3 regions of the Chryseobacillus diguaensis genome follow, and region 2 is predicted to be linked to each of the others. Evidence: a T-box and tRNA genes for the amino acid it is inferred to sense, from the RefSeq annotation. Region 2 holds a T-box; the other regions hold tRNA genes.
What was found. A T-box is a leader RNA that pairs with one kind of tRNA and senses whether it is charged. The one in region 2 lies ahead of leuS (leucine--tRNA ligase), so its partner is inferred to be a tRNA-Leu.

Region 1 (3,259 bases), on a different contig from region 2:
TGTGATACCCAAAAGAAGGAACACGGAAGTGTTCTCCTGTGAAACTTGTGACTGTGTTATCTGGTTTTGAGAGAACAATTATTATTGAAAAAGGGTCTTGCTTTTTTGCCTGGACCCGTTATAATAAATCTTGTCTCTTTTTTAAAAGATCGTTGTCTGGTGATGATGGCGAAGAGGTCACACCCGTTCCCATACCGAACACGGAAGTTAAGCTCTTCAGCGCCGATGGTAGTTGGGGGTTTCCCCCTGTGAGAGTAGGACATCGCCGGGCAATTTCTTTATTATTCCGCAGTAGCTCAGTGGTAGAGCTATCGGCTGTTAACCGATCGGTCGCAGGTTCGAGTCCTGCCTGCGGAGCCATTGCTTCCATAGCTCAGTTGGTAGAGTGCTTCCATGGTAAGGAAGAGGTCACCGGTTCGAGCCCGGTTGGAAGCTTATATTTTGACGAACGGCCCCTTGGTCAAGCGGTTAAGACACCGCCCTTTCACGGCGGTAACACGGGTTCGAATCCCGTAGGGGTCACCATACTATCTTTTAATAGAATGAATAAGAGATTTTGAAAAGTGTGTATTTCGGCAAAGGCTGCTTATCAAAAGCCGTAACTCTACTAAACAACAATTAGAGAATTAGGGTTTTGAGAAGCAAGCAGTTCTAGGAATCGAGGGAGCGAACACCGGGGATGACAATGAAATGCGCCGCTTATCAAAAGCCGTAACATATGGAGGATTAGCTCAGCTGGGAGAGCATCTGCCTTACAAGCAGAGGGTCGGCGGTTCGATCCCGTCATCCTCCACCATTTTTTACATACTGTAACACTACATTATATGCCGGTGTAGCTCAATTGGTAGAGCACGATCTAATAGCCTTCCTGAAATCACTTCAGCGTACTGATCGAGAAGCTTCTTGACTAAACTTCCTGAGATCAGGATTATCAAGCAGGAACGGTATTGTTGACTTTCTTAAATTGCCGGTGTAGCTCAATTGGTAGAGCAACTGACTTGTAATCAGTAGGTTGGGGGTTCAAGTCCTCTTGCCGGCACTGTTTTTCATACGGAGGGGTAGCGAAGTGGCTAAACGCGGCGGACTGTAAATCCGCTCCTTCGGGTTCGGCAGTTCGAATCTGCCCCCCTCCACCATTTTAATACTTAATCTGGATAAACTTATTCTTTATATGTTTATCTTTTGTTTATATAATGAGAATTTGGACATGTTATATAGAGTTGAACATTGTATTCTGTATAGTGGGCTATAGCCAAGCGGTAAGGCAACGGACTTTGACTCCGTCATGCGCTGGTTCGAATCCAGCTAGCCCAGCCATTTAAGAGCCATTAGCTCAGTCGGCAGAGCACGGTCGAATAAGCTTCGAAGCAATTGCTTCAGCACACAAATCGAGCTGCTGCTTGAATAATCTTTCTGAGATTTGGGTGTCCAAACTTTGCGTGTAGTATAATCAAGAGCCATTAGCTCAGTCGGTAGAGCATCTGACTTTTAATCAGAGGGTCGAAGGTTCGAGTCCTTCATGGCTCACCATTTTCATATGCGGGTGTGGCGGAATTGGCAGACGCACCAGACTTAGGATCTGGCGCCTTACGGCGTGGGGGTTCAAGTCCCTTCACCCGCATTATTTTCTCTGCTTCCAAGCGGAAGTAGTTCAGTGGTAGAACACCACCTTGCCAAGGTGGGGGTCGCGGGTTCGAATCCCGTCTTCCGCTCCATCCCGGGGCCTTAGCTCAGCTGGGAGAGCGCCTGCTTTGCACGCAGGAGGTCAGCGGTTCGATCCCGCTAGGCTCCATAAAGTATGTCTGTTAAAAAAGAGTCCTCTGGGCTCTTTTTTCCTGTTTAATTATCCCGATTAGTCAACTCTACTATTTTGTGAAAAATTCGTTTTAGTCTTTCATAACATACTATTCATCCACTACCTCTAACTAACCTTAAACCTCCTTACGCTAAAATGCCGTTCTAAATGACTTTATTACAGCCATCACTGCATGATTATACACATTCTTGTCGAGTTGAGTCAGAGGCATTAGAATAGGTAAAATGGTGTTACAAGGGGAAGAGGAGGTTATTAAAATGACTAACAATATTTCAATCATAGGGGTACCTATGGATCTTGGCCAGACAAGGCGTGGAGTTGATATGGGGCCAAGTGCCATCAGGTATGCTGGCATTATAGAGCTGCTAGAAAGGCTTGATTATAAGATTGAAGATCTTGGAGATATCCAAATCGGCAAGAGAGAAAGAAATAACCATGAGCCTAATCACAAGTTGAAAAATTTGAAAGCGGTCGCAGAGGCAAGTGAGCAGCTTGCATCCAAAGTAGATGAGGTCATTTCCTCAGGATCTTTTCCGCTCGTTTTCGGCGGTGATCATAGTATTGCGATAGGTACTCTTGCGGGGGTTTCAAAGCATTATGAAAATCTTGGAGTGATCTGGTATGACGCTCATGGAGATTTAAACACAGAGGAAACATCACCTTCAGGAAATATTCATGGCATGCCGCTTGCCGTAAGCCTTGGATTAGGTGATTCTTCTTTAACAGGAATTGCAGGAAGCAGTCCGAAGATCAGGCCGGAGAATGTTGTGATCATCGGCGCGAGGTCTCTTGATGAAGGAGAACGTGAGCTTATTAAGGAGCATGGAATTAAAGTTTTCACCATGCATGAAATTGACCGCATGGGAATGGCAGCTGTTATAGAAGAAACGATTAGCTATTTAAAAGATAAAACAGATGGTGTTCATCTCTCACTGGATCTTGATGGATTGGATCCGCTGGATGCACCTGGAGTCGGTACACCTGTTATCGGTGGCATCAGCTATAGAGAAAGTCACCTGGCAATGGAGATGCTTGCTGAAGCCAATATGATTACGTCAGCAGAGTTTGTTGAGGTAAATCCGATTCTTGATGAGCGAAACAAGACAGCAACCGTAGCTGTTGCATTGATGGGCTCATTATTTGGTGAAAAATTGCTATAATGAAATTTGAAAAGGCCAAGGTTATACTGGCCTTTTTTTATTCCAGAATTATCCTTCCATTCCTTCACAAAGGAGTAATAATTTCCGTCTCCAAACCAAACCATTATTTGTTAAAATGATATCATCTATATTTTTGAAACTTTTTATTGAATAAGTTCGTATACAAGCAGACCCGCTAAGAGATGAGGGCAGATGAAATGGAAACCTTAGTGAAAGCAAGAATTTTGCAAGTGAAAAAGGGTGACAAGAACGCTTTTGCCGAGATTGTGAACCTTTATAAGGA
Region 2 (3,259 bases):
TTTTCTCCAAGAATCATCCCTTGGTTAAACAGTTTTTGGAACGGTTCTTTTGTTGGAACCATGCCGATGTCAAAAAGGAACTTGTGCCAGAAACGGGCATACAGCAAATGCAGAACAGCATGCTCAGCTCCGCCAATATACGTATCAACCGGAAGCCATGCATTCAGCTTTTCAGGATCAGCAAGCGCTTCTTTGTTGTTTGGATCAATGTAGCGGAGGAAGTACCAGCAGCTTCCAGCCCATTGCGGCATTGTGTTGGTTTCCCTGCGTCCTTTTTTGCCTGTTTCAGGATCTGTTACATTTATCCATTCTTCAATATTGGCAAGCGGTGATTCTCCTGTCCCTGAAGGTTTAATTTCAGTTGTGACCGGAAGAACAAGCGGCAATTCTTCTTCTGGAACAGCGGACATTGTACCGTCTTCCCAGTGAATGATAGGAATTGGTTCGCCCCAGTAGCGCTGGCGGCTGAACAGCCAGTCACGAAGTCTGTATGTGACTTTCTTTTCACCTTTTTGATTGGCTTCCAGCCACTCAATCATGGCAGATATCGCTTCTTCTTTGTTCATGCCGTTAAGAAAATCAGAATTAACGTGCTTGCCGTCTCCTGTATAAACTTCCTTGGAGATATCTCCTCCTTCAACCACTTCGATGATTGGAAGTTCAAATTTCTGTGCAAATTCATAATCTCTCTCATCATGAGCAGGAACGGCCATGATTGCACCTGTGCCATAGCTCATTAAAACATAGTCAGCGATCCAAATAGGAAGTTTTGCTCCGTTGACAGGGTTAATAGCATGAGCCCCTGTGAAAACACCTGTTTTATCTTTAGCAAGGTCAGTTCTTTCCAAATCACTCTTTGATTTCACTTTGTTCAAGTAGTTTTGAACTTCTTCTTTTTGACCTTTAGAAGTTATTTTGTCCACAAAAGGATGCTCCGGCGCTAATACAGCATAGCTTGCTCCGTAAAGCGTATCAGGGCGAGTAGTGAAAACAGTGAATGTTTCATCGAAACCATCAATGCCAAATGTTACTTCAGCACCTTCAGAGCGTCCGATCCAGTTGCGCTGCATGTCTTTGATGCTCTCCGGCCAATCAACCTCTTCAAGATCCTCAAGCAAACGGTCTGCATACGCAGTAATTTTCAGCATCCATTGTTTCATTGGACGGCGTTCAACAGGATGTCCTCCGCGTTCGCTTTTACCGTCAATTACTTCTTCGTTCGCAAGCACAGTGCCAAGAGCAGGACACCAGTTAACAGCCACTTCATCTATATAAGCAAGGCCCTTTTCATATAATTTAAGGAAGATCCACTGAGTCCATTTATAGTATTCCGGATCAGTTGTATTTACTTCTCTATCCCAGTCATAAGAAAAACCAAGAGACTGGATTTGTCTTCTGAAATTATCGATATTCTTTTTTGTAAATTCAGCCGGGTCATTGCCTGTATCAAGGGCATATTGTTCAGCAGGAAGCCCAAAAGCATCCCATCCCATCGGATGCAGAACATTATAGCCTTGCATGCGTTTCATTCTGGAAAGAATGTCTGTTGCCGTAAAGCCTTCCGGATGCCCTACATGAAGGCCTGCTCCAGATGGATACGGAAACATGTCAAGCGCATAGAATTTATTTTTGTTCAAATCGTCTGCTGTTTTGAACACTTTTTCATTTACCCAATAATTTTGCCACTTCTTTTCAACTTCCTTATGGTTATAGCTCATTTAAATCCTCCTAAGTCCTGCCCATAGCATTAGTGAACTAATCGTATCATGAAAGGTCAATAAGAAACAAAGCAGTGAACAGCCAAGCGGCAATAAAATCTTGGAGAAAAACAAAAAGACTCCCGTCCCTAAAAAAGGGACGAGAGCCATCTCCCGCGGTACCACCCAGTTTAGTGTAAAAACACTCACTTTGAATCCGTAGCGTGGATCAGACGGCAAATCTTACACCGCTTCAAAAGCGTTTCACATTTGCAACTCAAAAGGCGAGTTCATGAATACCTGTGACTGGCTTGCACCTGGCGCCAGCTCTCTTAACACACGCTGTTCACTACTATTCCTTATCACCGTTCATATATATCATAATCTGATCTTATTTTATAGAATATTCGCCAAGGATGCAAGCTGTTCAATTTTATTAGGGAAAAAGCTAGACTTGAGGCTGAAAGGATGAAAGTTTTCACGGATGGGGTGAATGTTTTTTGTGTCGCTCTTTTTCTAAAGGAGGCTCTGTGTCTTCATTTTGTCTGACAAAATCAAAGCTTCTAAGTACAGCGTCTCCGCTGTAGCCGGCCACAATTGACAAGATGACAAGCTGAAGTGAGGTTTTCGGCTCTGATGATAATACGAGCAAGATGGCCGCGGCTATACCAATCAAAATATCTTCCCAAAATCCAATGTATACAAAGCGTTTGGTCATTCTTGGCTTTTCCAATCTGCCCTTTCGCTTTATATGTCCCAAAAGCCCCATGACTCCCCCGATACATGCAGCAACTAAAACGGCTTGTAACATAACACCACCCTTCCCTAAGCCGATTTACTATCAGTTACTTCAAGTTTTCTCTATATAAAGGACCAGCGGGAATAGTAAAGCTTGTTTACTTACATTATACCATTAGCGGGCTCACAAGCGTGAACAATAAGGATGATTTTTTTAATTATTCCAAATAATTAAATTTAACTATTTTGCTATATTTTAAAGAAAGGTTTAATACGCCGTTAAGCCTATCCCTAGCTGGGTTTCTTCAAAAAAAAAATTATTTTCGCATGGATTAGTCATTTTCTCTTTAAAACTGACAAAAAAAAGGGGCGTTCTACGCACCTTTTTAGTCCAGTTTCCATTCTTTTTTAAGAGCCAACAGCTATGCTTTTTGCGTCTTCTTTTCCCTTTTTCAAGTGCTTGTCACACAGGAAAGTAAAGACCATACCAGCTATGAGCAAGCCTATTAAAACACCAAAAAGAACCGTCATATTAAAATAATCTGCCAGCATGCCTCCAAGGAGCGGACCAATCATTCTTCCGCCTGTAGCATTGCTGTTAATAAATCCTTGATAAAATCCTTCTCTTCCTTTTGGCGCGAGGCTGTTTGCAATTGTAGGGACAGCAGGCCATACAAGCATTTCACCAAATGTCAGAATAACCATTGCCACAAGAAAACCTGTGAATTCTGATGCTTGGGCTGCAGCGATGAAAGATATAATAAAGATTACGATTCCGATTACCATTTGATGCTTCAGTGTTTTTGCAGCAAATTTTACGAACC
Region 3 (3,259 bases), on a different contig from region 2:
AAACGGTTAAAAGCCAATCAGCAAGAAAAACAGCTCATCAAGCAGCTGTAGCACTTAAATCTCTTTCAATAGAGACGAGGGTTTTGAGAAGCAAGCAGTTGTAGGAATCGAGGGAGCGAACACTGGAGCGTACCTTAGTACGTGAGGATGTGAGTGAGCGAAGATGACAACGAAATGCGCCGCTTTCAAAAGCCGTAATTATGGAGGATTAGCTCAGCTGGGAGAGCATCTGCCTTACAAGCAGAGGGTCGGCGGTTCGATCCCGTCATCCTCCACCACTCAGGACTCTTGATCTTGAGTGAAATAGCATATTATCGCGGGGTGGAGCAGTCTGGTAGCTCGTCGGGCTCATAACCCGAAGGTCGCAGGTTCAAATCCTGTCCCCGCAACCAAATGGTCCGGTAGTTCAGTTGGTTAGAATGCCTGCCTGTCACGCAGGAGGTCGCGGGTTCGAGTCCCGTCCGGACCGCCATTGATTTTCAAATGAGAATTAAGTAAAATGTAAGAGGGTTTCAATAAGCGAGAAGGTCGAGGAAGCGACTGATTGAGCACCGGAGCGTATATGAAATACGTGAGGATGCGATCGATGAAGCTAGCTGACGAAGAGATTCGAAGCTTAGTGGAAGCAGAAACTTAGATGGCTCGGTAGCTCAGTCGGTAGAGCACGTTCGAATAAGCTGCGAAGCGATGCTTCAGCGCACAAATCGAGTGCTGCTTGGCTAAACATCCTAAGATTTGGGCGATTGCCAGCAAGAAGGAACTTAATAGTATCACTCATTTTATATGGCTCGGTAGCTCAGTCGGTAGAGCAATGGACTGAAAATCCATGTGTCGGCGGTTCGATTCCGTCCCGAGCCACCATTTTAAAATAGTATCACTTAACTATTTGCCGGTGTAGCTCAATTGGTAGAGCAACTGACTTGTAATCAGTAGGTTGGGGGTTCAAGTCCTCTTGCCGGCACTGTTTTTCATACGGAGGGGTAGCGAAGTGGCTAAACGCGGCGGACTGTAAATCCGCTCCTTCGGGTTCGGCAGTTCGAATCTGCCCCCCTCCACCATTTGTATAGGGGCATAGTTTAACGGTAGAACAGAGGTCTCCAAAACCTCCGGTGTGGGTTCGATTCCTACTGCCCCTGCCAATTAAATTATGGCGGTTGTGGTGAAGTGGTTAACACGCCAGATTGTGGCTCTGGTATTCGTGGGTTCGATTCCCATCAATCGCCCCATTATTTATTTTTAAACATAATGGATTTAATCACTCCTTACATAACAGCATAACAATGGGCTATAGCCAAGCGGTAAGGCAACGGACTTTGACTCCGTCATGCGCTGGTTCGAATCCAGCTAGCCCAGCCATTTTCATTCAAATGCCAAGCAACAATTTCTGATTGCTGCATAGGCTAATACAGAAACCAATTATTTGGTGCAAATGCGGAAGTAGTTCAGTGGTAGAACACCACCTTGCCAAGGTGGGGGTCGCGGGTTCGAATCCCGTCTTCCGCTCCAACGAGTGCTGGCGGCATAGCCAAGTGGTAAGGCAGAGGACTGCAACTCCTTTACCCCCGGTTCGAATCCGGGTGCCGCCTCCAATATCTTAAACCTTCTTAGAGGTTCATAAATTGGAATACACAGGATAAAACATCCTGCGGTTGTAAAATCGCCTTGACAATTCAGTCAGGCTCTCGGCACCAAATGCCCACTATGCCGGTGTGGCGGAATTGGCAGACGCGCACGACTCAAAATCGTGTTCCTTCTGGAGTGCCGGTTCGACCCCGGCCACCGGTATCATAACCGTTAAAAATCGCTTCTCACGTTGTGAGAAGTGATTTTTTTGTGATTAAAAATAATCCGCTGGAGTGTCTTTCATTCATTTTATAAGGAAAAGAATAGTTATTCACTTAAAAGCTGAATTCTAAAAAGGTAAAAGGAAATCCGCTATTATTTTTACTCGATTATTTAACAGGAGATGATTCAAAATGAGTTCTTATGCAATCGGACATTTTATTGGCTATGCAGTTGGTATTATCCTCTTGATCTTAGTCGCTGTACTTCTTGTAAAGCTGTTTATTAGGCTTGTAAAGCCTTCGAGAAAGAAAACATCGGAGTATGCATCCCATCCACAGTCAGAAAACGGCGATGTTCCTTTAAAAAGATAGTGTACTATACTAGAGCAGCAAGTTTCACTGATTTTTTGGTTTGGTATTCAATCGACTTCCGATAGAACCATTTTGCAGGTCGATTTATTTTGCCAACTGCCTTTTGTGTGAAACTAGCAACTGGGAAAAATTTCTTGGAAAATATTGAAAACGCTTGCAAATTATGACAAAAGGTAGTAAATTTAACTTAGATTCACCGTTTGCCTGCAATCATCTCTCTTATCCCTGCGAATTTTCTACACAACTAAATAGGCAAGCACACCTTTAGAATCCGGCATAATTCGAAAAGTGTTGATTTTCGTTTTAAAAATTTTAAAGGATGTGTCGTATTGAAAAAGAATTATAATAAGTTAATAGTTTCTTCCGTAACATTGACCGCCTTCCTTACGCTTCCAATCTCTGAATCTCATTCAGCTGTCCACGCTTTTGCAAAGCCAAACCCAGTACAATTAAATGGTAAGAATATAAGTATTGAGGATGCTGCTGCTCAAATGAATCAATTGAAAATGAATTACAAAGATTATCTTGCAGGAAATGAAAGTTTAAACAGCAGTCCCATGCTCGATAGCAAAATAAATTCCGTCCAGAATACAGCTAATTCACGTCTATCTTCCCTTATTCCTTTAGAAAACAGAGTTAATGGAGAGGAGACCTCATTATTTAAGGACACTCCGCTTGGAACGAATGAAACGAATTTAAGCAATTCTTATTTGTATTTATATCAAATAGCTCTTGCTGCGAAAACTTATAAAAGACCGGGGTTAAGCGGAGTCAATTTATACAATAATCAAGAAGCCATTAAGAAAGTAATCGATGGCCTTGATTGGCTCTACACCAACTTCTTTGAGAATCAGGAAAAAGGATATTATGGAAATTGGTATGCATGGGAGATTGGCATACCAACGAGCATCACTAAAACGCTGCTTCTCTTGGAAGATGAAATCAAAAGCTATAAACCTTATTTGATAGATGCTTATATTGATTCAATAGACAAATACTTGAGGAACGGGAAAAATGGGGATATCGATTTAGCATCACGCTTTCATAGAGGTGCCAACCTTGCGGATATTGCAACAAATCGAATCATACAAGGTGCATTGATT

Region 1: it has a tRNA-Leu gene. The T-box ahead of leuS (leucine--tRNA ligase) is inferred to sense a tRNA for this amino acid. The anticodon was not compared.
Region 3: it has a tRNA-Leu gene. The T-box ahead of leuS (leucine--tRNA ligase) is inferred to sense a tRNA for this amino acid. The anticodon was not compared.

The regions. Positions count from the first base shown of each region.
Region 1 is NZ_JBMKNV010000012.1:121-3,379, forward strand. Features, by position in the region: rRNA gene rrf (5S ribosomal RNA) at 156-271, shown strand; tRNA gene ACOT8F_RS16285 (tRNA-Asn) at 286-360, shown strand; tRNA gene ACOT8F_RS16290 (tRNA-Thr) at 363-435, shown strand; tRNA gene ACOT8F_RS16295 (tRNA-Glu) at 451-525, shown strand; tRNA gene ACOT8F_RS16300 (tRNA-Val) at 721-796, shown strand; tRNA gene ACOT8F_RS16305 (tRNA-Thr) at 967-1,039, shown strand; tRNA gene ACOT8F_RS16310 (tRNA-Tyr) at 1,053-1,136, shown strand; tRNA gene ACOT8F_RS16315 (tRNA-Gln) at 1,243-1,317, shown strand; tRNA gene ACOT8F_RS16320 (tRNA-Lys) at 1,455-1,530, shown strand; tRNA gene ACOT8F_RS16325 (tRNA-Leu) at 1,540-1,621, shown strand; tRNA gene ACOT8F_RS16330 (tRNA-Gly) at 1,641-1,715, shown strand; tRNA gene ACOT8F_RS16335 (tRNA-Ala) at 1,720-1,792, shown strand; gene rocF (arginase) at 2,074-2,976, shown strand; gene sigW (RNA polymerase sigma factor SigW) at 3,174-3,259, shown strand, end outside.
Region 2 is NZ_JBMKNV010000003.1:17,724-20,982, reverse strand. Features, by position in the region: gene leuS (leucine--tRNA ligase) at 1-1,718, opposite strand, end outside; T-box leader at 1,851-2,072, opposite strand; gene ACOT8F_RS05205 (DUF4257 domain-containing protein) at 2,176-2,508, opposite strand; gene ACOT8F_RS05200 (MDR family MFS transporter) at 2,844-3,259, opposite strand, start outside.
Region 3 is NZ_JBMKNV010000002.1:666-3,924, forward strand. Features, by position in the region: tRNA gene ACOT8F_RS02775 (tRNA-Val) at 203-278, shown strand; tRNA gene ACOT8F_RS02780 (tRNA-Met) at 316-392, shown strand; tRNA gene ACOT8F_RS02785 (tRNA-Asp) at 396-472, shown strand; tRNA gene ACOT8F_RS02790 (tRNA-Phe) at 786-861, shown strand; tRNA gene ACOT8F_RS02795 (tRNA-Thr) at 889-961, shown strand; tRNA gene ACOT8F_RS02800 (tRNA-Tyr) at 975-1,058, shown strand; tRNA gene ACOT8F_RS02805 (tRNA-Trp) at 1,066-1,139, shown strand; tRNA gene ACOT8F_RS02810 (tRNA-His) at 1,151-1,226, shown strand; tRNA gene ACOT8F_RS02815 (tRNA-Gln) at 1,282-1,356, shown strand; tRNA gene ACOT8F_RS02820 (tRNA-Gly) at 1,432-1,506, shown strand; tRNA gene ACOT8F_RS02825 (tRNA-Cys) at 1,516-1,589, shown strand; tRNA gene ACOT8F_RS02830 (tRNA-Leu) at 1,704-1,785, shown strand; gene ACOT8F_RS02835 (hypothetical protein) at 1,977-2,156, shown strand; gene ACOT8F_RS02840 (polysaccharide lyase 8 family protein) at 2,486-3,259, shown strand, end outside.